3 regions of the Lysobacter panacisoli genome follow, and region 1 is predicted to be linked to each of the others. Evidence: riboswitches for the same ligand, from Rfam matches in the RefSeq annotation. Region 1 holds a riboswitch; each other region holds the start of a gene.
The links. Region 1 has a riboswitch for cobalamin ahead of FOF45_RS09935 (ribonucleoside-diphosphate reductase subunit alpha). Riboswitches for the same ligand answer to the same signal wherever they lie in the genome.
Positions count from the first base shown of each region.

Region 2: linked by a shared signal. The riboswitch ahead of btuB (TonB-dependent vitamin B12 receptor) and the one ahead of FOF45_RS09935 (ribonucleoside-diphosphate reductase subunit alpha) in region 1 are both predicted to bind cobalamin.
Region 3: linked by a shared signal. The riboswitch ahead of btuB (TonB-dependent vitamin B12 receptor) and the one ahead of FOF45_RS09935 (ribonucleoside-diphosphate reductase subunit alpha) in region 1 are both predicted to bind cobalamin.

Region 1 is NZ_VLNU01000001.1:2,111,072-2,117,494, reverse strand. It holds gene pyk (pyruvate kinase) at 1-481, opposite strand, end outside; gene FOF45_RS09945 (HAD hydrolase-like protein) at 678-1,316, opposite strand; gene FOF45_RS09940 (phosphoglycerate kinase) at 1,490-2,665, opposite strand; cobalamin riboswitch at 2,854-3,085, shown strand; gene FOF45_RS09935 (ribonucleoside-diphosphate reductase subunit alpha) at 3,391-5,754, shown strand; gene FOF45_RS09930 (ribonucleotide-diphosphate reductase subunit beta) at 5,947-6,423, shown strand, end outside.
Region 2 is NZ_VLNU01000001.1:1,904,306-1,910,728, forward strand. It holds gene FOF45_RS08960 (carboxypeptidase regulatory-like domain-containing protein) at 1-350, shown strand, start outside; gene btuB (TonB-dependent vitamin B12 receptor) at 882-2,753, opposite strand; cobalamin riboswitch at 2,887-3,101, opposite strand; gene FOF45_RS08970 (TfoX/Sxy family protein) at 3,154-3,534, opposite strand; gene FOF45_RS08975 (GAF domain-containing protein) at 3,531-4,016, opposite strand; gene bioD (dethiobiotin synthase) at 4,083-4,751, shown strand; gene FOF45_RS08985 (efflux RND transporter periplasmic adaptor subunit) at 4,875-6,086, shown strand; gene FOF45_RS08990 (multidrug efflux RND transporter permease subunit) at 6,096-6,423, shown strand, end outside.
Region 3 is NZ_VLNU01000001.1:3,234,417-3,240,839, forward strand. It holds gene FOF45_RS15200 (pre-peptidase C-terminal domain-containing protein) at 1-336, shown strand, start outside; gene FOF45_RS15205 (mechanosensitive ion channel domain-containing protein) at 429-2,900, shown strand; cobalamin riboswitch at 3,000-3,231, shown strand; gene btuB (TonB-dependent vitamin B12 receptor) at 3,348-5,210, shown strand; gene FOF45_RS15215 (hypothetical protein) at 5,242-5,823, shown strand; gene FOF45_RS15220 (hypothetical protein) at 5,836-6,423, shown strand, end outside.

The DNA.
Region 1 (6,423 bases):
GCCCCTTGCGGTCCGACAGCACGCCGTCGTTGAGCACGGTGGTGACGATGCGCTCGCCTTCGACCGCGCCCACGCGCAGTTGCAGCAGGCCGTCGTCGAGCAGCAGCACATCGCCGGGGCGCACGTCGTTGGGCAGGCCGAGGTAGCTCACGCCGACCTCGCGCAGGTTGCCCGGCGGTGCGTCGGTGCTGGCGACGAGATCGAAGCGGTCGCCGGTCTTGAGCAGCACGCGGCCTTCGGCGAAGCGCTCGATACGGATCTTCGGACCCGGCAGGTCGGCGAGGATGCCGACCTCCACGCCGACACGCTGCGCGGCCTCGCGCACTGCTTCGGCGCGCGCGATCTGCGAGGACGGATCGCCGTGGGAGAAGTTGAGCCGGACGACATCGACACCGGCGGTGAGGAGTGCATCCAGCACGCCCGGCGGATCGGTGGCCGGGCCGAGGGTGGCGAGGATCTTGGTGCGGCGTCTGGTCGTCATCGAGTGCATGTCCAAATAACCTCGCGACGCTAGCACAGCTCCCCATGTTTTCGGATTGAACGCTTCCGCAGCCCCGCCATACCGCGGCGCATCCGTCGAAGTGGTCTGAAAACCCCCGGCCGAAAGCAGACCACCAGCGCCGCAAGGCCGCGCACGCCGGGCGCAGCCGACCGGCCGCGCGCAAACGTGACGCGGGTCAGGCCGCGAGCAGCGCCGGCAGGTCGCGCGGCGAGGACGCCAGGTGCAGCGCGCCGGCCTGGCGCAGTTCGTCCTCGCCGCCGAAGCCCCACAGTACGCCGACGTTGCGCATGCCGTGGTGGCGCGCGCCTTCGATGTCCATGCGCCGGTCGCCGATCATCCAGCACGCATCGGGCGGGAGGTCGAAGCGTCGCAGCGCCTCGGCGATGAGCTGGTCCTTGTGGCTGATGCGTCCGTCGAGCGTGGCGCCGACGACGTCGAGGAAGACGTGTCCGAACGGCAGGTGGTCGACGATCTTGCGCGCATGCGGTTCGTTCTTCGCCGTGACGACCGCGAGGCGATGCCCGGCGGCATGCAGCGATTCGATGGTCTCGCCGATGCCGTCGTAGACCTCGTGCTCGGCCCAGCCGTGGCTCTCGAAGCGATCGCGGTAGTGCAGCACCGCTTCTTCGACGCGCGCTTCATCGTTGAGCAGCGGGCCGAAGCTGGTGCGCAGCGCGGGACCGATCCAGCGGCGCAGTTCGGATTCGGCCGGTACCGGCAGGCCCATCTTCACCAGCGCGTGTTCGACGCAGCGCGTGATGCCGACCGCCGAGTCGATCAGCGTTCCGTCCATGTCGAAGAAGAGCGTGGCCATTACGTGTCCGTTTCCTCACGAAGATTTTCCTTCTCCCCTCGCGGGAGAAGGTGCCCGAAGGGCGGAAGAGGGGAGCCGCTAAGCGGCGTGTTCGACAGCCTTACCCCTCTCCCTGGCCGCCTGCGGCGGCCTGTCCCTCTCCCTCAATGGGAGAGGGAAGAACATGGGGATCGTTACTTCGCGCGTGCCTTCAGCGCCGCCACGGCCGGCAGTTCCTTGCCTTCCAGGAATTCCAGGAACGCGCCGCCGCCGGTGGAGATGTAGGACACGTCGCGTTCGATGCCGTACTTGTCCACGGCCGCGAGCGTGTCGCCGCCGCCGGCGATGGAGAACGCCTTGCTCGCGGCGATGGCGCGCGCCAGCGTTTCCGTGCCCTTGCTGAACGCGTCGAACTCGAACACGCCGACCGGACCGTTCCACACCACCGTGCCGGCGGCCTTGATCAACTCGGCGTAGCGCGCGGCGGTCTGCGGGCCGATGTCGAGGATCATGTCGTCCGCGCCGACCGCGTCGACCGCCTTGACCGTCGCCGGCGCGTCGGCGGCGAAGGCCGGCGCGACCACGACGTCGGTCGGCACCGGGATGTCGGCGCCGCGCGCCTTCGCGTCGGCCATGATCTTCTTCGCGGTGTCGATCAGGTCGTTCTCGACCAGCGACTTGCCCACTCCGTGGCCCATCGCGGCGATGAAGGTATTGGCGATGCCGCCGCCGACGATCAGCTGGTCGACCTTGGACACCAGCGAGGCCAGCAGTTCCAGCTTGGTCGACACCTTGGAGCCGGCGACGATGGCGAGCAGCGGGCGCGCCGGGTTGTCGAGCGCCTTGGCGAGCGCGTCGAGTTCGGCCATCAACAGCGGGCCGCCGGCGGCGACCTTGGCGAAACGCAGCGCGCCGTGCGTGGACGCCTGCGCGCGGTGCGCGGTGCCGAAAGCGTCCATGACATACACGTCGCACAGCGCGGCGTACTTCTTCGACAGCGCTTCGTCGTCCTTGGCCTCGCCGACGTTCATGCGGCAGTTTTCGAGCAGCACCAGCTGGCCCGGCTTCACGTCCACGCCATCGACCCAGTCCTTCACCAGCGGCACGTCGATGCCGAGCAGCTCCGACAGGCGCTTGGCCACCGGCGCGAGCGAATCCTCCTGCGTCCAGGTGCCTTCCTTCGGACGGCCCAGGTGCGAGGTGACCATCACCGCCGCGCCCTTCTCCAGCGCCAGCTTCATCGTCGGCAGGGACGCGGTGATGCGCTGCTCGGAGGTGATGCGGCCGGAATCGATCGGCACGTTGAGATCTTCGCGGATCAACACGCGCTTGCCGGCGAGATCGAGGTCGGACATGCGGACGATGGACATGGGTGCTTCCTCTGCTGCCCTTCCGCGGGGAAGGGTCGGATGGGGGGTGATCGGGAGGTCGGCGGGCCGCACGTTTCGCGTCCGTCGGGCCGTGCATTGTCCCCCGCGAGTCACGCACGGGCAAATCGAACGACGTGCCGAATCTGCGGTTATCCACAAGATTTTGCGTTGACGGATCCGACAGCCCCCACTATGTTGTGGCCGTCGGTGCCGACCTACGGGTCGGATTAAAAGGGAAGCCGGTGCGGACGCGATGCAAAGGCATCGCCTCCAAGGCCGGCGCTGCCCCGCAGCGGTATGGGAAACGAAAGTGGCCTTGGCACTGGGCGTCACGCCTGGGAAGCGGCCACCGGTAGGCGACGCGGCACACGTGCGCGTCTGGTCCCGAGCCCGAAGACCTGCCGACAGCCGCGCGTTGCACACCGCGTGGTGACCGGCCAGGGAGTCTTCGGAGGGAAGACGGTCGGTGTCGCATCCGGTGACGGTTTCCGCCGTCGCCGCGCCGGTCCGTCTCGGGCTGCGCGACACCCCGTTTCCATGCTGATGGCCCCGCGCCCGCGTCGTCCTTCGAGGGAGAGGACGGCCAGACGTGCGCCCACGCACTGGAGTCCGCCATGAATGCCATCACCGAAGCGTCCGCCGTCGCGGCGCCCGCCGCCGCGTCGAACCGCGACGCCGAGCCGTCGCCGGGCTTCGCCCTGACCCCGCCCGCCGCCAACGTCACCATGACGGTGACCAAGCGCAGCGGCCGTCGCGAACCGGTCGACCTCAACAAGATCGTGCGCGCGGTGACGCGCAACGGCGAAGGCCTGTTCGCGGTCGATCCGATGCGCGTGGCCACGCGCACCATCTCCGGCCTCTACGACGGCGCAAGCACGCGCGAGCTGGACGAACTGTCGATCCGCACCGCCGCACTGCTCACCGCCGAGGAGCCCGAGTACGGCCGCCTCGCCGCGCGCCTGCTCGCCGGCGTGATCGAGAAGGAAGTCGCGGGGCTTGAGATCCATGCGTTCTCGCAGTCGGTGCAGCGCGGGCACGAACTGGGCCTCATCAACGACCGCCTGCTGACGTTCGTGCAGGCCAACGCGCGCAAGCTCAACGACGCGATCGATCCCTCGTTGAACCAGCGCTTCGACTACTTCGGCCTGCGCACGCTGTACGACCGCTACCTGCTGCGCCATCCGACCGCGCGCACGGTGATCGAGACGCCGCAGCAGTTCTTCCTGCGCATCGCCTGCGCGTTGAGCGAGGACGTCAACGAGGCGCTGGCGCTGTATCGGCGCATGGCGCAGCTGGACTACATCCCGTCCTCGCCGACGCTGTTCAACTCGGGCACCACGCACGAACAGCTGTCGAGCTGCTTCCTGCTCGACTCGCCAGAGGACTCGCTGGAAAGCATCTACAAGCGCTACATGGACGTGGCGAAGCTGAGCAAGTTCAGCGGCGGCATCGGCCTGTCGTACACGCGCATCCGTTCGCGCGGCTCGCTCATCCGTTCGACCAACGGCCTGTCCAACGGCATCGTGCCGTGGTTGAAGACGCTCGACGCCTCCGTCGCAGCGGTGAACCAGGGCGGCAAGCGCAAGGGCGCGGCCTGCGTGTACCTGGAACCGTGGCACGCGGACATGGAGGAATTCCTCGAGCTGCGCGACAACACCGGCGACGAAGCGCGCCGCACGCACAACCTCAACCTCGCCAACTGGATCCCGGACGAATTCATGCGCCGCGTCGAAGCCGACGGCGAGTGGTCGATGTTCGATCCGGCCAAGGTGCCGCAGCTGACCGACCTGTGGGGCGAAGCGTTCGACCGCGCCTACCACGCCGCGGAAGTCGCGGGCCTGGCGGTGAAGAAGGTCAAGGCGCGCGACCTGTACGCGCGGATGATGCGCACGCTGGCGCAAACCGGCAACGGCTGGATGAACTTCAAGGACAAGTCCAACCGCGCCTGCAACCAGACCCTGCGCGACGGCAACGTCGTACACCTGTCGAATCTGTGCACGGAGATCCTCGAAGTCACCTCGCAGGACGAAACGGCAGTGTGCAACCTCGGTTCGATCAACCTGTCGCACCACGTCGAGCTCTTCGACGACGGTCCGCTGCACGGCGAGGCTGGCCGTTTCGACTTCGACAAGCTGGCCGAGACCGTGCGCTTGGCCGTACGCCAGCTCGACCGCGTGATCGACCTGAACTACTACCCGATCGAAACCGCGCGCCGCGCGAACCTGAAATGGCGTCCGGTCGGCCTCGGTGTGATGGGCCTGCAGGACGTGTTCTTCAAGCTGCGCCTTCCGTTCGATTCAGATGCCGCGCGCGCACTGTCGAAGAAGATCGCCGAGGCGATCTACTTCCACGCGCTGTCGGCGTCCAACGAACTGGCGATGGAGCGCGGCCGCCATCCGGGCTTCGAGGACACGCGCGCGGCGCAGGGCGAGCTGCAGTTCGAAGCCTGGGGTGTGACGCCGGAGGACGACGATCGCTGGAATGCGCTGCGTGCGCGCATCGCCGAGAACGGCCTGCGTAATTCGCTGCTGATCGCGATCGCGCCGACCGCGACGATTGCGTCCATCGCCGGCTGCTACGAATGCATCGAGCCGCAGGTGTCGAACCTGTTCAAGCGCGAGACGTTGTCGGGCGACTTCCTCGTGGTCAACCGTTACCTCGTCGAAGAGCTGAAGGCGCTCGGACTGTGGACGCCGGAACTGCGCGACCGCATCAAGATGACCGAGGGTTCGATCCAGGGCATCGATGCGATCCCCGAATCGCTGCGCGCGGTCTATCGCACGGCGTGGGAGCTGCCGATGCGTTCGCTGATCGACATGGCCGCCGAGCGCGGCGCGTTCATCGACCAGAGCCAGTCGCTGAACCTCTTCATCGAAAGCCCGAACATCGGCCAGCTGTCGTCGATGTACATGTACGCGTGGAAGAAGGGGCTGAAGACGACCTACTACCTGCGCTCGCGCCCGGCGACGAAGATCGCCAAGGCGACGGTCAGCGGTACCGCTGCGCAAACGCCGAAACCCGAGTACACGCCGGTCGAAGCCGTGGCGTGCTCGCTGGAGAATCCCGAGGCGTGCGAGGCCTGCCAGTGATTTCTTCCCTCTCCCCTTGCGGGAGAGGGACAGGCGCCGAAGGCGCCAGGGAGAGGGGACGCGAGGCATCCCTCCCCTAGAACGCCGAGCGATCCCTCCCCTGGCGCCCTTCTCCCGCGCTGCGCGCGCCCTCTCCCGGCGCTGCGCGCCACCCTCTCCCACAAGGGGAGAGGGTCACTCCAAGGATCCGTAATGACACAGTCCCACCTGCTCGACCCCGGCTTCGACCTCACGCTGCGGCCGATGCGTTATCCGCAGTTCTACGAGATGTACCGCGATGCGATCCGCAACACGTGGACGGTCGAGGAAGTCGATTTCTCGCTCGACGTCAACGATCTGAAGCACAAGCTCGGCCCGGCCGAGCGCCACCTGATCGAACGCCTCGTCGCGTTCTTCGCCACCGGCGATTCCATCGTCGCGAACAACCTGGTGCTGAACCTCTACCAGCACATCAACGCGCCGGAAGCGCGCATGTACCTGTCGCGCCAGCTGTATGAGGAAGCGCTGCACGTGCAGTTCTACCTCACCCTGCTCGACACCTACCTGCCCGATCCGGTCGCGCGCGCGAAGGCGTTCGATGCGGTGGAGAACATTCCGTCGATTCGCGCCAAGGCCGAGTTCTGCTTCAAGTGGATCGACTCGATCCAGGGCCTGTCGCGCATCGAGACC
Region 2 (6,423 bases), 210 kb from region 1:
TGACGACGCCGGCGGGCGTGGATGTGCCGGTGCTGCGCGATCCCACGACCGGATCGCGCGCCTGCGCGGCGTTCTGGCCGCGCGAGGGCGGCTGGCATCGCCTGCGTTCCGGCGAACGCGAGCAGTGGCTGTATGTGCGCGCCGCGAACGAGGCGCCGGGCCTTCGCGCGAACGAACTGCGCACGGCGACGCTGGCGCTGGCCACTTCGGCTCCGGCCGTCGCGACGACGAACACTGTCGTTGCGCCGCGTCATCCGACCTCGCGCTGGCCGTGGTGGTTGTCGTGGCTGCTGGCGAGCGTCGCGCTGTGGTGGTTCGAGCGTTCGCGCCTCGGTCGTCGGGCGGCCTGAGTCGCCTCCACGAAGCGAGGAGGGCCGCGTTGCAGGGCTCCCGGGCCTCATCGACGGAGCAGAACGCCCCGCCATCCGGGCTCCGAGCCTCAGCGACGGGACAAAACGCCTGGCCGTCCGGGCTCCCGAGCCTCATCGACCGGGCAAAACGCCTCGTCGCTCGAGCTCCGGAACCTCATCGGCCGGGCAAAACGCCTCGTCGTCCCGGCTCCCGAACCTCGTCGGCCGGGCAACATGCCTCATCGTCCGAGCTCCGAGCCTCATCGACGGAGCAAAACGCTTCGCCGACCGGGCGCACTCGCCTCATGGGCGGAGCAATGCGCTTCGCCGTTCGAGCTCGCGAGCTTCATGGATGGGGCAAAACGCCTCGCCGTCCGGGCCCCGAGCCCGGCAGGCGGAGCCCGGAGACCCAAGGCGAGGCGTCGAGGCTCGGCGATGAGCCTGCGGATGCGTCGCGCTCGACCTCGAATGCCCGACAGCAAGAAGCCCGGCCAAGAGCCGGGCTTCCTGTCGTCTGCGTAGCGGACTGGGTCAGTTGACGGGCGCGTAGCGCAGCGTCAGGTACCACTCGCGGCCGGGCTGGTTGTAGAACGACACGGTCTCGTATTCGCGATCGAACACGTTGGCGACGCGGGCCTGCAGCGTCAGCGCGTCGCTCAGCGCGTACTCGGCGCGCAGGTCGAGCGTGCCGTAGCCGGCGAGACGGCGCGTGTTGGCGACGTCGTCGTAGCGCGAGCCTTCACCGGCCGCGGTGACGCCGACGCGGAACGCGCCGAAGGCACGGTCGATCTCGATGCGTGCGCTGTTCTTCGCGCGGCGGGCGAGGTCGTTGCCTTCGAAGAAGCCGGAGCGGTTCTCGGTGTCGAGCCAGCTGATCGCGCCGTTGACGGTCCAGTCGGCGAGCGTGGCGTTGGCGGTGAGTTCGGCGCCGCGCATGCGCGCACTGTCGACGTTGTTCGGGCGGTTCTGGCTGGCGTCGAAGGCGATCAGGTCGTCGACGTCGGTGCTGAAGGCGTCGAGGTTCACGCCCACGCCGTCGCCCTGCCAGCCCACGCCGAGTTCCCACGTCTCCGACTCTTCCGGATCGAGGTCCGGATTGCTGAAGAACGGGAAGTACAGCTCGTTGAAGGTCGGCGCCTTGAAGGCGGTGCCGTAGCCCGCGCGGACGCGCCAGTTCTCGGCGAAACTCATGCCCCACGCCGCGCTGCCGGTGGTGTGCCCGCCGAACTGTTCGTTGTCGTCGCGACGCACGCTCGCCTCGAGCGACTGCGCACCGAAGCGGCCCTGGTACTGCACGAACGCGGCCTTGTTGTCGCGCTCGGTCTCGTCGTAGGTGGTGGTCGCATCGACGCGGTCGCGCAGCCAGTCCAGGCCCAGCGTCAGCAGCTGGCCGCTGGCGATGCCGAAGTCGCCCTGCAGCGTCGCGCTGTCGCGATCGGTGCTGAAGAAATCGACGAAGTCCTCGCCGAGGAAGTTGTCGGAGGCATCGACGTTGCGGCCGGCGGTGAGGTGCAGGTCGACGCGCTCGGACGGGCGCCAGCGCAGCTTGCCGCCGATCACCTGCTGGATCGTCTCGGAACGATCGGTGAAATCGCCGTCGAATTCGTTGTCGCCCTCGTTGCGCAGCGCATGGCCTTCCAGGCTCCACTGCTCGCCGAACTGCACGCCGCCGCGCAGCGACAGCGCATCCTTGTCGTAGCCGTCGCGATCTGGCTGCGAGTCGGTGGCGATGAAGCAGCCCGCGCCGTCGAAGGTCAACGGATCGAAGAAACCGTTGCAGGCGTTGATGCCGGTGGTGCGCGTGTGCTGGTAGTCGGCGCCGAACCAGGCGCGCTCGCTGGCGCCGCCGAAGCCCATGCCGTATCCGAGCGAGTCGTTGCTGCCGGCATCGAACCGCACGCGCGGCACGAATGCGCCGCGGTCGCGACGGGTGAACACCTGGATCACGCCACCGATGGCGTCGCTGCCGTACAGGCTCGCGCGCGGACCGCGCACGATTTCCACGCGCTCGATCATTTCGATCGGCAGGTCCTGGAACGACACCAGCCCCGAGGTCGATGAACCGATGCGGATGCCGTCGACCAGCACCAGCACGTGGTCGGATTCCGCGCCGCGCAGGAACAGCGTGGTCAGCTTGCCCTGGCCGCCCTGGTTGGACAGCGAGATGCCGGCGCGGCCCTGCAGCAGTTCGGGCAGCGAGCGCGCCTGGCTGTGGCGGATCTGTTCGGCGTCGATCACTTCCACCGGTGTGAGCGCATCGTTGACGCTGATCGCGGTGCGGTTGGCGGTGACGACGACTTCGTCGAGATCGGTGGCGGCCTGCGCGCGGGCGAGGGCGGGCAACGCGAGGGCGCAGGCGAGCGCGAGTGCGGCGTGGATCGGGGTGGCATTACGCGGGGACATCGTTTTCTCCAGCGCGCGGACGGGCCGCGTCGGACAGCGGGAAGTCGCGTGGAGAAAGCGGGCTGCGTGGCGGGCGCGCATCGCGCCGGCATCGCCGCCGCGACGCCCTCCGCATCGCAACCAGTGGCGGGTCGAATGACCCTGCGTCCAGGCCGGTCTCCGGACTCGCGAGTGGAGGCATGCCTCCGGGCGCGGCGCCTTCCCGTGCGATCGCACAGTGGCGGTTGCCGTGCCTTGCTCGCTTACCGTTGCGGGGGCAGTGCCGGAATGGCCGCGGGCGGCGTCACCGGCTTCCCGTTTCAACCCGTTGGCGGACGCCGTCGGGTCACCTGAAAGCGCGCGCAGTCTACGCGATACCGGCCTCGTGGGCCAAAGCGCCGGGGGCTTGGGAGCCGCAGGGTTACTCGCGTTCGCCGGGTTCGTCGAACAGCGACGGCATGGCCATGCTGCTCTCTTCGCCCATCTGCGTGGTCGTGACCGGCGCGGCGGCCGGCCGGTAGCGTGGCGGCGGCAGCAGGGCGATGGCGGCTTCGGCGGCGACGACCAGCTCGCTGCGGCGTTCGTCGGAGATCTCCTGCCAATGGCAGTCCTGCAGCGCACCCTCGATGGCGTACAGCAGGTTGAGGGTGGGCTTGAAGCCCGCGCGCTTGACGCGCATGAAAGCATCCACCGTACCCGCCGCGGCCAGGTCCTCGCGGGTGCGAAGGCCGACCTGGCGCAGCCAGGCGGCGGACTTGGGTCCGATGTTGCGCAGCTTGTCCGTACTCGTACCCGTCGTCATTCCAGCGACTCCACGAATGCCTGCGCGATCGACTCCAGGCCGTGCTGGTCTTCAACGTCAAAACGGGCGTGTTCAGGACTGTCGAGATCGAACACGCCGATCAGGGAGCCGTCGGCGGCCACCAGCGGCACCACCAACTCCGAGTTGGAGGCCGAATCGCAGGCGATATGACCCGGGAACGCATGGACGTCCTCGATGCGCTGGGTCTGGCGGGTGCTGGCCGCGGCACCGCACACGCCCTTGTCGAGCGGGATGCGCACGCAGGCCGGCAGGCCCTGGAACGGGCCGACGACCAGTTCGCGACCGTCGAAGAAATAGAATCCCACCCAGTTGAGCGCCGGCAGCGAGTGGTAGACCAGTGCCGAGAGGTTGGCCGCGTTGGCGATGCGGTCGCGCTCACCGTGCAGCAGCGCGCGCGCCTGCGCGAGCAGCTGTGCGTACTGTTCCGGCTTGGGGCCGCTTAGACTTTCGCTGGTGAACATGAGCGCCTCTTTCCTGAAGTCTAACAGTGTGGGCGGAACCGGCGCGGGCAAGGGCGCGCGGCGTCAATGAGCCGCGGCTGGTTCGTCACGGGCACCGACACGGGCATCGGCAAATCGCTGGCCAGTGCGACGCTGCTGCACGCATTGCGCACGCGTGGCTTGCGTGCGGTGGGCATGAAGCCGCTCGCGAGCGGTTGCGAATACACGCCGGAAGGATGGCGCAACGAGGATGCACTCGCGTTGCAGGCGGCGAGCGATCCGCGCCCCGCGTACGAGGACGTGAATCCGTACGCATTGCCGCAGCCGCTGGCGCCGGAGCTGGCCGCCGCCGACGCAGGCGTCGAGATCGCGCTGGCGCCGATGCTCGACGCCTTCGAGCGCCTGTCGGCGCATGCAGACACGGTCGTCGTGGAGGGTGTGGGAGGATGGGCCGCACCGCTGTCGGCCACGCTGGACCAGCGCGATCTGGTCCGTGCGCTGGACTTGCCGGTGGTGCTGGTGGTCGGGCTGCGCCTGGGCTGCATCAACCATGCGCGGCTGACCGCGCGCGCGATCGAGGCCGACGGGCTGCACCTGGCGGGCTGGATCGCCAACGACATCGACCCGCACATGGCGCGCGCGGACGACAACTTCGAATTGCTCCTGCAACGCCTGCCGGTTCGGTGCTGGGGCCGACTTCCGTTCCGTGATACACCCGAACCGGCAAAGTTGGCGCATTTGCTCGAAACGGCGTGATTGCCCATCCCCGTGACCAATGGGGGATGGGGCCTCCCATCGGAATGTTAGACTGGTCGGTATAGGAATTAGAGCCAATCTGAGCTGCAACGCTCGTACATGACGGAATCGGAGTCTTCCCCCATGCTCAAGAACCCGCGCACGGTGGCTGTCGCCGCCGCGTTGGCACTCGCACTGTCCGCCTGCGGCGGCAAGGATCAGGCCCAGCAGGGCGGCATGCCCCCGCCGGAAGTCGGCGTGGTCAAGGTGCAGCCCAGCGACGTTCCGCTGCAGAAGGACCTGGTGGGCCGGCTGGCCGCATTCCGCAGCGCCGACGTCCGTGCCCGCGTGCCGGGCGTGCTGCAGCGCCGCGTCTATGAAGAAGGCAGCGACGTGAAGGCCGGCCAGGTGCTGTTCCTGATCGATCCGGCGCCGCTGCAGGCCGAAGTCGGCCAGTCGCAGGCCTCGCTGGCTTCGGCGCAGGCCAATTACGCCAACGCCAAGGCCGCGGCCGATCGTGCCCGCCGCCTGGCGCCGGAGAAGTTCGTCTCGCAGTCCGACCTCGACAACGCCCTCGCCGCCGAGCGCAGCGCCGCCGCGGCGGTGAAGCAGGCCGAAGCCGCGCTGGCCAATTCGCGCATCAACCTCGGCTACGCCACGGTGACCGCGCCGATCAGCGGTCGCGCCAACCAGCAGCAGGTCACCGAAGGCGCGCTGGTCGGGCAGGGCACGCCGACGCTGCTGACCACGATCGACCAGATCGACCAGCTGTACGTGAACTTCTCGCTGAGCGTGACCGAGCTGGAGCAGATCCGCCGTGCGCAGCTGACGTCGCGCGACTCGCACGTGCAGGTGATCCTGCCGGACGGCACGCCGTACGAACGCCAGGGCGCGCTGGACTTCTCCGGCGACGTGGTCGATCCGGCCACGGGTGCGATCGCGCTGCGCGCGCGCATCCCGAATCCGGACAAGACCCTGCTGCCGGGTACTTTCGTGACCCTGAAGGCGACGCTGGGCGTGCAGCCCAACGCTTATGTCGTGCCGCAGATCGGCGTGCTGCGCGATGCCAAGAGCGCGTACGTGCTGGTCGTCGGCGCCGACGGCAACGTCGCGCGCAAGGACGTGACCACCGACCGCCAGCAGGGTTCCAACTGGATCGTCACCAAGGGCCTGGCCCCGGGCGACCAGGTCGTCGTCTCCGGTGTCCAGCGTGCGCAGCCGGGCCAGCCGGCCAAGGCCACGCCGGCGCCGCCGGCCGGCCAGCCTGCCGATGCCGGCAAGGCCGCGGCCGCCGGTCCCGACGCGAAGAGTGAAGCGAAGGCCGAGCCCGCCAAGGCACCGGCCACGAAGGACTAATCCCCCGCCATGTCCAGATTCTTCATCAACCACCCGGTCTTCGCCTGGGTCATCGCGATCCTGATCTCGCTTTGCGGCGTGCTCGCGATCCTGAACCTCGGCGTCGAGTCGTACCCCAGCATCGCACCGCCGCAGGTGACGGTGTCCGCGTCCTATCCGGGCGCGAGCGCCGAAACCGCGGAAGGCGCGGTCACGCAGGTGATCGAGCAGCAGCTGACGGGCATCGACAACCTCGTCTACTTCAACTCGTCGTCCAGCTCCAGTGGCGGCACCAACATCACCTTGACGTTCGAGCCGGGCACCGATCCGGACATCGCGCAGGTGCAGGTGCAGAACA
Region 3 (6,423 bases), 1.1 Mb from region 1:
GTCACCACCGTGCCCGTGAAGTTCGCCAAGGGCGCGAGCAGCGCGACGATCAAAGGCGACTTCGCCGGTTACGACAGCGTGCAGTACACGCTCGCGGCAAAGGCCGGGCAGTCGATGACGGTGAAGGTCGCCGGCAGCACCAACGCGAACTTCAACGTGTTCGCGCCCGGTGCCACGCCCGGACAGGCGCAGGCGCTGGGGCAGGGCGGCGTCGGCAGCGACTGGTCGGGCGCGTTGCCCGCGACCGGCACGTACACCGTGCAGGTCTACCAGATGCGCGCTTCGGCACGGCGCGGCGAGAAGGTCGCGTACACGATCACGGTCGGCATCCGCTGACGCGCGACTCGTCGGATCGGGTCGTCGCGCGGTACGCTAGCGCCGCGATGCGTCGACGCGCGACGCGACCGTCATCCATTCCCGGAGGATCGATGCTGCGCCGGCTCGGACGACTTGCCTGCATGTTCGTGCTGTTCGTCGCGCTGGCGCCCATCGCGCACGCGCAGACGGTGGTCGCGCCCGAAAGCGCACCTGCCACGCCGGCCAAGCCGAACTCGATCCCGGTCGCCGACATCGCCACGCGTGCCGATACCGACGAGCGTTTCGCCGAAAGCGTGATCCTGCGCGCGATGTCGCCCGATCCGGCCGAACAGCTCGCTCCCGCGCTGCAGGCCATCTCGAAATCGGTCGAAGAGAAGCTTCGCGAGTTCAAGCCAGAAGAGCTGCGCAACCTGCCGGTCATGCGCCTGGAAAGCCTGGAGCGGCACTGGAAGTTCGATGCGCGCCGTTTCGCGCGTTGGCAGTCGGACATGCGCCAGGCAGCCACCCCGTACGCACAGGACGCGGCGGAACTCGCGCGCCGTCGAGCCGACTGGGAGGCCACGCAGGAGGCGGCGAAGAGTGGCGACTTCGCACCCGCGCTGGCCGCGCGCGTGGACACGCTGGTAAGCGGACTGCGCAAGGCGGAGCAGTCGCTATCGACGCCGCTCGTGCGCCAGATCGATCTGGGGCGTCGCGCCAACGCGGTCGATGCGCGGATACAGGCCGGTCTGAAGTCCGTCGCCGCTGCGATCGACTACATCGACAGTCGTCTGATTCGACTCGACGCACCGCCACTGTGGCAGGCGCGTCCGACCGGCGCCGGTAAGAGCGCCACCGACAGCATCGTCGCCGGGCTCTCGATCGAAGCGCATTTCGCCCGGGAATACACCGCAGCCGACACCGGAAACCAGCGGGCGCTGCACGTCTTCCAGCTGTTGCTGCTGCCGCTGCTGATATGGCTGTCGATCCGCAGTCGTCGTTCGGCGGAGGAGGGCGACGCCGACGAGTCGTCGACGCGCGTGCTGCGACGTCCGGTCTCGTCGTGGCTGTTGCTGTCGATGATGGCGGTGCTGGCGTTCGAGCCCGACGCACCGCTGATGGTGCATCAGGTCGCCATGCTCATCGCGCTGGTCCCGGTGCTGCGCCTGCTGCCGCGCGAAAGCCGGCGCCTGCTTGGCCCGTGGCCCTACGTCGCGACCGGCCTGTACCTGCTCGAACGCCTGGCTTTCCTGATCCTCGCCAATTCTTTCCTGTACCGCCTGTACTACCTCGGGCTTACCACGCTGGCGTTGCTGCTGATGCTGTGGCTGCTGTGGCGTTCGCGCCATGCGCCGCAGGCGGGCTTCACGGGAAAGATGGGCAAGGCGGTACATGTCGCGGCGTGGGTCAGTGTGATTCTGCTCGCCACATCGCTGGTATCGAACGTGATCGGCAACGTGTCGCTGGCCGAGATGCTCACCGCCGGCGTGATCGACAGCGGCTACCTCGCGCTGGTGCTGTACGCGGGCGTCACCGTCTTCGTTGCGCTGCTGCGCTTGATGCTCGCAGGCCGCGGCGTGGCACGCTTCCGTTTGGCACGCGAGCACGCGCCGCCGGTGGCACTGCTGGTGATCCGCCTGCTCACGCTGGTGGCGATGGCGGGCTGGGTCGTGTTCGCGGCCAACCGCTTCCGCATCTTCCGGCCGCTGTACGCGTTCTTCTCGTCGATCCTCACGCATACGTTCCAGTTCGGCGAGATCACCATCAGCCTTGGCCACGTACTGGTGTTCGCGGTCTCGGTTCTGATCGCATTCTGGGCGGCGAAGACGGTGCGCTTCCTGCTGCAGGAGGAGGTGCTCACGCGGATGTCGCTGCCGCGCGGCGTTGGCAACAGCGTGGCCTCTTTGACGTACTACGCGCTGTTGCTGCTGGGCGTGGTGGTGGCCTTGTCGGCGGCGGGCTTCAAGATCAGCCAGCTCGCCTTCGTGTTCGGCGCGCTCGGCGTGGGCATCGGCTTCGGCCTGCAGACCGTGGTCAACAATTTCGTCTCCGGCCTCATCCTGATGTTCGAGCGACCGATCCAGCCCGGCGACGTGGTCGAGATCACCGGTACCTCCGGGCGCGTGCGCGAGATCGGTATGCGCGCCACGACGATCAAGACCTTCGACGGCGCCGACGTGGTCGTGCCGAATGGCACCCTGCTGTCGGAAAAGCTCATCAACTGGACGCTGCTCGACCGCAATCGCCGCCTCGACATCAACCTGGGAGTGGCCTATGGCAGCGATCCGCTCAAGGTGATCGAACTGCTCAAGGTCGCGATCAAGCAGACGCCGGGCGTTTCGTCCGATCCGGCGCCGGCCGTGCTGTTCATGGGGCTGGGCGCGAGTTCGCTGGACTTCGGTCTGCGCGTGTGGACGTACGACTACGACAACAGCGTCAACGTGCGCAGCGACCTGGTCACGCGCATCTATACCGCACTGGTCGAGGCGGGCGTGGAGATCCCGTATCCGCAGCAGGACCTGCACCTGCGCAGCGTCTCGCAGGACGTCGCCGCGATGTTCGCGCGGTCGCCTTCGATCCGGCCCGGCGACGAGCCGGCCTGACGCATCGTCGATCGCCCTGATCCCGGTCAAGCCGGGCGCGATCGTGCATATGACGCATCGCCATGTCGGCGTGCGGTGCGCATTCCTTCGTTCAGCTGCTAGACTGCGCCCGCCCAAGGTGACCGCCGGCTTGTCCGGTGGTTGAAACGGGAATCCGGTGCGCCGCCGTGACTCACGGCCGGCAATTCCGGAGCTGCCCCCGCAACGGTAGGCGAGACAAGGTTCCGCACACGGCCACTGTGCTTCATGCATGGGAAGGCGCGGACCCGAAGACGGTCGATCGACCGCTTCTCTCGCGAGCCCGGAGACCGGCCTCGGTGCGACGTGACATGCGGTGGGCGATGTCATGCGGCCGGAATTCCGTTGTCCCGCGCCGTCATCACGCCTCCTTCCGCCTGTCCTTTTCCATCGAACCCGCGCGGGCAGGCGCGGCCAAGGAGTGTGTCAGTGCATCCGCAGTTTCCGTATTTCAGCCGCCGTGTGCTGGCGGTCGCTTTGCTGTCTTCGATTTCCGCCCTCGCTCCCGCGTTCGCCGAAGGCGGCGCCACCGATCTCGACGAAGTCGTCGTCACCGCCACGCGCACCGCGCAGACGCAGGACCAGACGCTTGCCGCGATCACGGTCATCGACCGCGCCGAGATCGAACGCCTGCAACCGGCCTCCGTGCCGGATCTCTTGACCGGGCGCGCCGGCATCTCGCTCGCCAACAACGGCGGCGTGGGCAAGTCCACGTCGGTGTTCCTGCGCGGCACCGAGTCCGACCACGTGCTGGTGCTGATCGACGGCGTCAAGATCGGTTCGGCCACCAGCGGCGGTGCGTCGCTGCAGGACATTCCGGTCGAACAGGTCGAACGCATCGAAATCGTGCGCGGTCCGTTCTCCAGCCTGTACGGTTCGGAAGCGCTGGGCGGTGTGATCCAGATCTTCACCCGCCGACCGCAGGGTGCGTTCGCTCCGAGCCTCAGCGCCGCCGTCGGCAGCGAGGCGACGCAGCGTTACTCCGCCGGTGTCGCCGGTCGCACGCAGGATGCGGAACAGCGCGGCTGGTACTCGATCAACGCCGCATACCAGTCGACCGACGGCATCAACGCCTACCGCGGCACGCGCAACTTCGATCCGGACAAGGATGGCTATCGCAACAGCTCGCTGACGCTGCAGGGCGGATGGCGCTTCGACGAGCAGTGGGACGCCGACGCGCGCGTGTTCCGTGCCGAGGGCCACAACGAGTACGACGGCAGCGCCAACAACGAGGCCGACACCGTGCAGCAGGCGATCGGCACGCGCGTGCGCTACACCCCGAGTGAGCGGTTGAAGATCACCGCAGGCCTCGGCACCAGCGCTGACCTGAGCGACAACTTCCTCAACGGCGTCTACTCGTCCACCTTCGACACCCGACGCGAACTGGGATCGCTGCAGGCCGATATCGGCATCGCCGATGCGCTGCTGACGCTGGGCTTCGACTGGCTCGGCGACAAGATCGACAGCAACACGGACTATGCGCGTGATCGCCGCATCAATCGTGGCGCGTTCGCGCAGTGGCAGCAGGCGTTCGGAACGCACTCCCTGCAGGCCAGTGCGCGTCGCGACGACGACAGCCAGTTCGGTGGCGAGACCACCGGCAGCGTGCTGTGGGGCTGGGATTTCACGCAGGCGCTTCGCCTGAGCGCGAGCTATGGCACCGCATTCAAGGCGCCCACGTTCAACGAACTGTACTTCCCGGGCTACGGCAATCCGGACCTGGGGCCGGAAACCTCGCGCAGCGTCGAACTCGGCCTGCGCGGCGAACACGGCTGGGGCACGTGGTCGCTCAATGCCTTCGACACGAAGATCGACGACATGATCGCGTTCGACTCGTCGCTGGGTGCGACCGGCGCGCCGAACAACATCGACCGCGCGCGGATCCAGGGCGTCGAAGGCGTGATCGGCACGCAGCTCGCTGGCTGGGACCTGCGCAGCAGCCTGACCTGGCTCGATCCGCGCAACGACGGCGACAACCCGAACCACGACAACCTGCTGCCGCGTCGTGCGAAGCAGAGCGGGCGTATCGACGCGGATCGCCGCTTCGGTGATTTCAGCGTAGGCGCCAGCGTCACCGGTGCGGGTGAGCGTTACGACAACCTGACCAACACCACGCGTCTGGCCGGTTATGGACTGGCCGACCTGCGCGCGGGCTTTGCCTTCGACGAGGCATGGAGTGTGCAGGCGTCCGTCGCGAACGTGTTCGACAAGCGCTACGAAACCGCCGCGCTCTACAACCAGCCCGGACGCACCTGGTTGCTGACCCTGCGCTACCAGCCCGTCGTCCGCTGAGCGGACGTCCACCGCCACCACGAGGTCGCCGATGAAAGCCTTGCCACGTCAAGCCAACCTGGGTCTGTTTACCGCCTTCGCTGCATTGATGGTCGCCACACGCTTCCATCACTTCGGCGACGCGCTGCACTTGCCCGACGCCTCGATGGCGTTGTTCTTCCTCGGCGGCCTCTACCTGCGGAAGCACTGGCAGTTCGCGGTGTTCATCGCGTTGGCGGTTGCGATCGACTGGATCGCGATCGAGCATGCCGGTGTCAGCGACTTCTGCGTCACGCCGGCGTACTCGTTCCTGCTGCCGGCGTACGCCGTGCTGTGGTACGGCGGGCGCTGGTACGCGGACCGCCTGCAGGATGGCTGGGCGTCGCTGCTCGGCGCCGTCGGTGTCGCGCTGGCGTGCGCATCGCTGTCGTTCGCCATCTCCAATGGCGCGTTCTACTGGCTCGGCGGGCGCTACGAGAACCCGCATTTCGCCGAGTACGTCGCACGCGCCTGGCAATGGGGTCCGCTGTTCGTGCGCACGACGATGGCCTATATCGCCGTCGCGCTCGTCGTCCACGCGGTGGCCATGCGGGCGCTGCGCGCTCGTGCCGTCCGCCAGCACAACGTCGCCTGAGGAGGATCCGAGATGACCGCAATCGAACGCAGCACCGTCCTGCCGATTTCGTCGACCCGCAGCCAGATCCTGGTCGCGGCCGCGCTCGCCGCATTGATGATCTGCACGCGCGGACAGCACTTCGCCAGTGTCGACGCATTGCCCAGCGCCTCGTGGGCCGTGTTCTTCCTCGTCGGCGCACTGCTGCGGCCGATGTGGGCGTTGCCGGCGTTCTTCGTGCTCTCATCGGCACTCGACATCGCCAGTCTCGCCAGCGGCACGATCACCGACTGGTGCCTGTCGCCGGCGTACTGGGCGCTTGCGCTGGCCTACGCCACCCTGTGGCTCGGTGGGCACGCCTATTCGCGCCGGCATCGTGACGAATGGCGCACTGTGCCGCGACTCGTCGTCGTCCTGATCGTCGCCGCCAGCATCGCCTATCTGTTCTCGAAGGGCGGGTTCTGGTTCTTCTCCGGCCGCTACGCGGAGCCGACGCTGGCCGGCTTCGTCGCACGTATCCCGCAATACTACCCGCGAGCGCTCGGCACGATGGCCGGCTATGTCGGTGCGGCCTTCGCCTTGCGCGCGCTCTGGATCGGCGTGGCGACCCGCGTGGCCGCA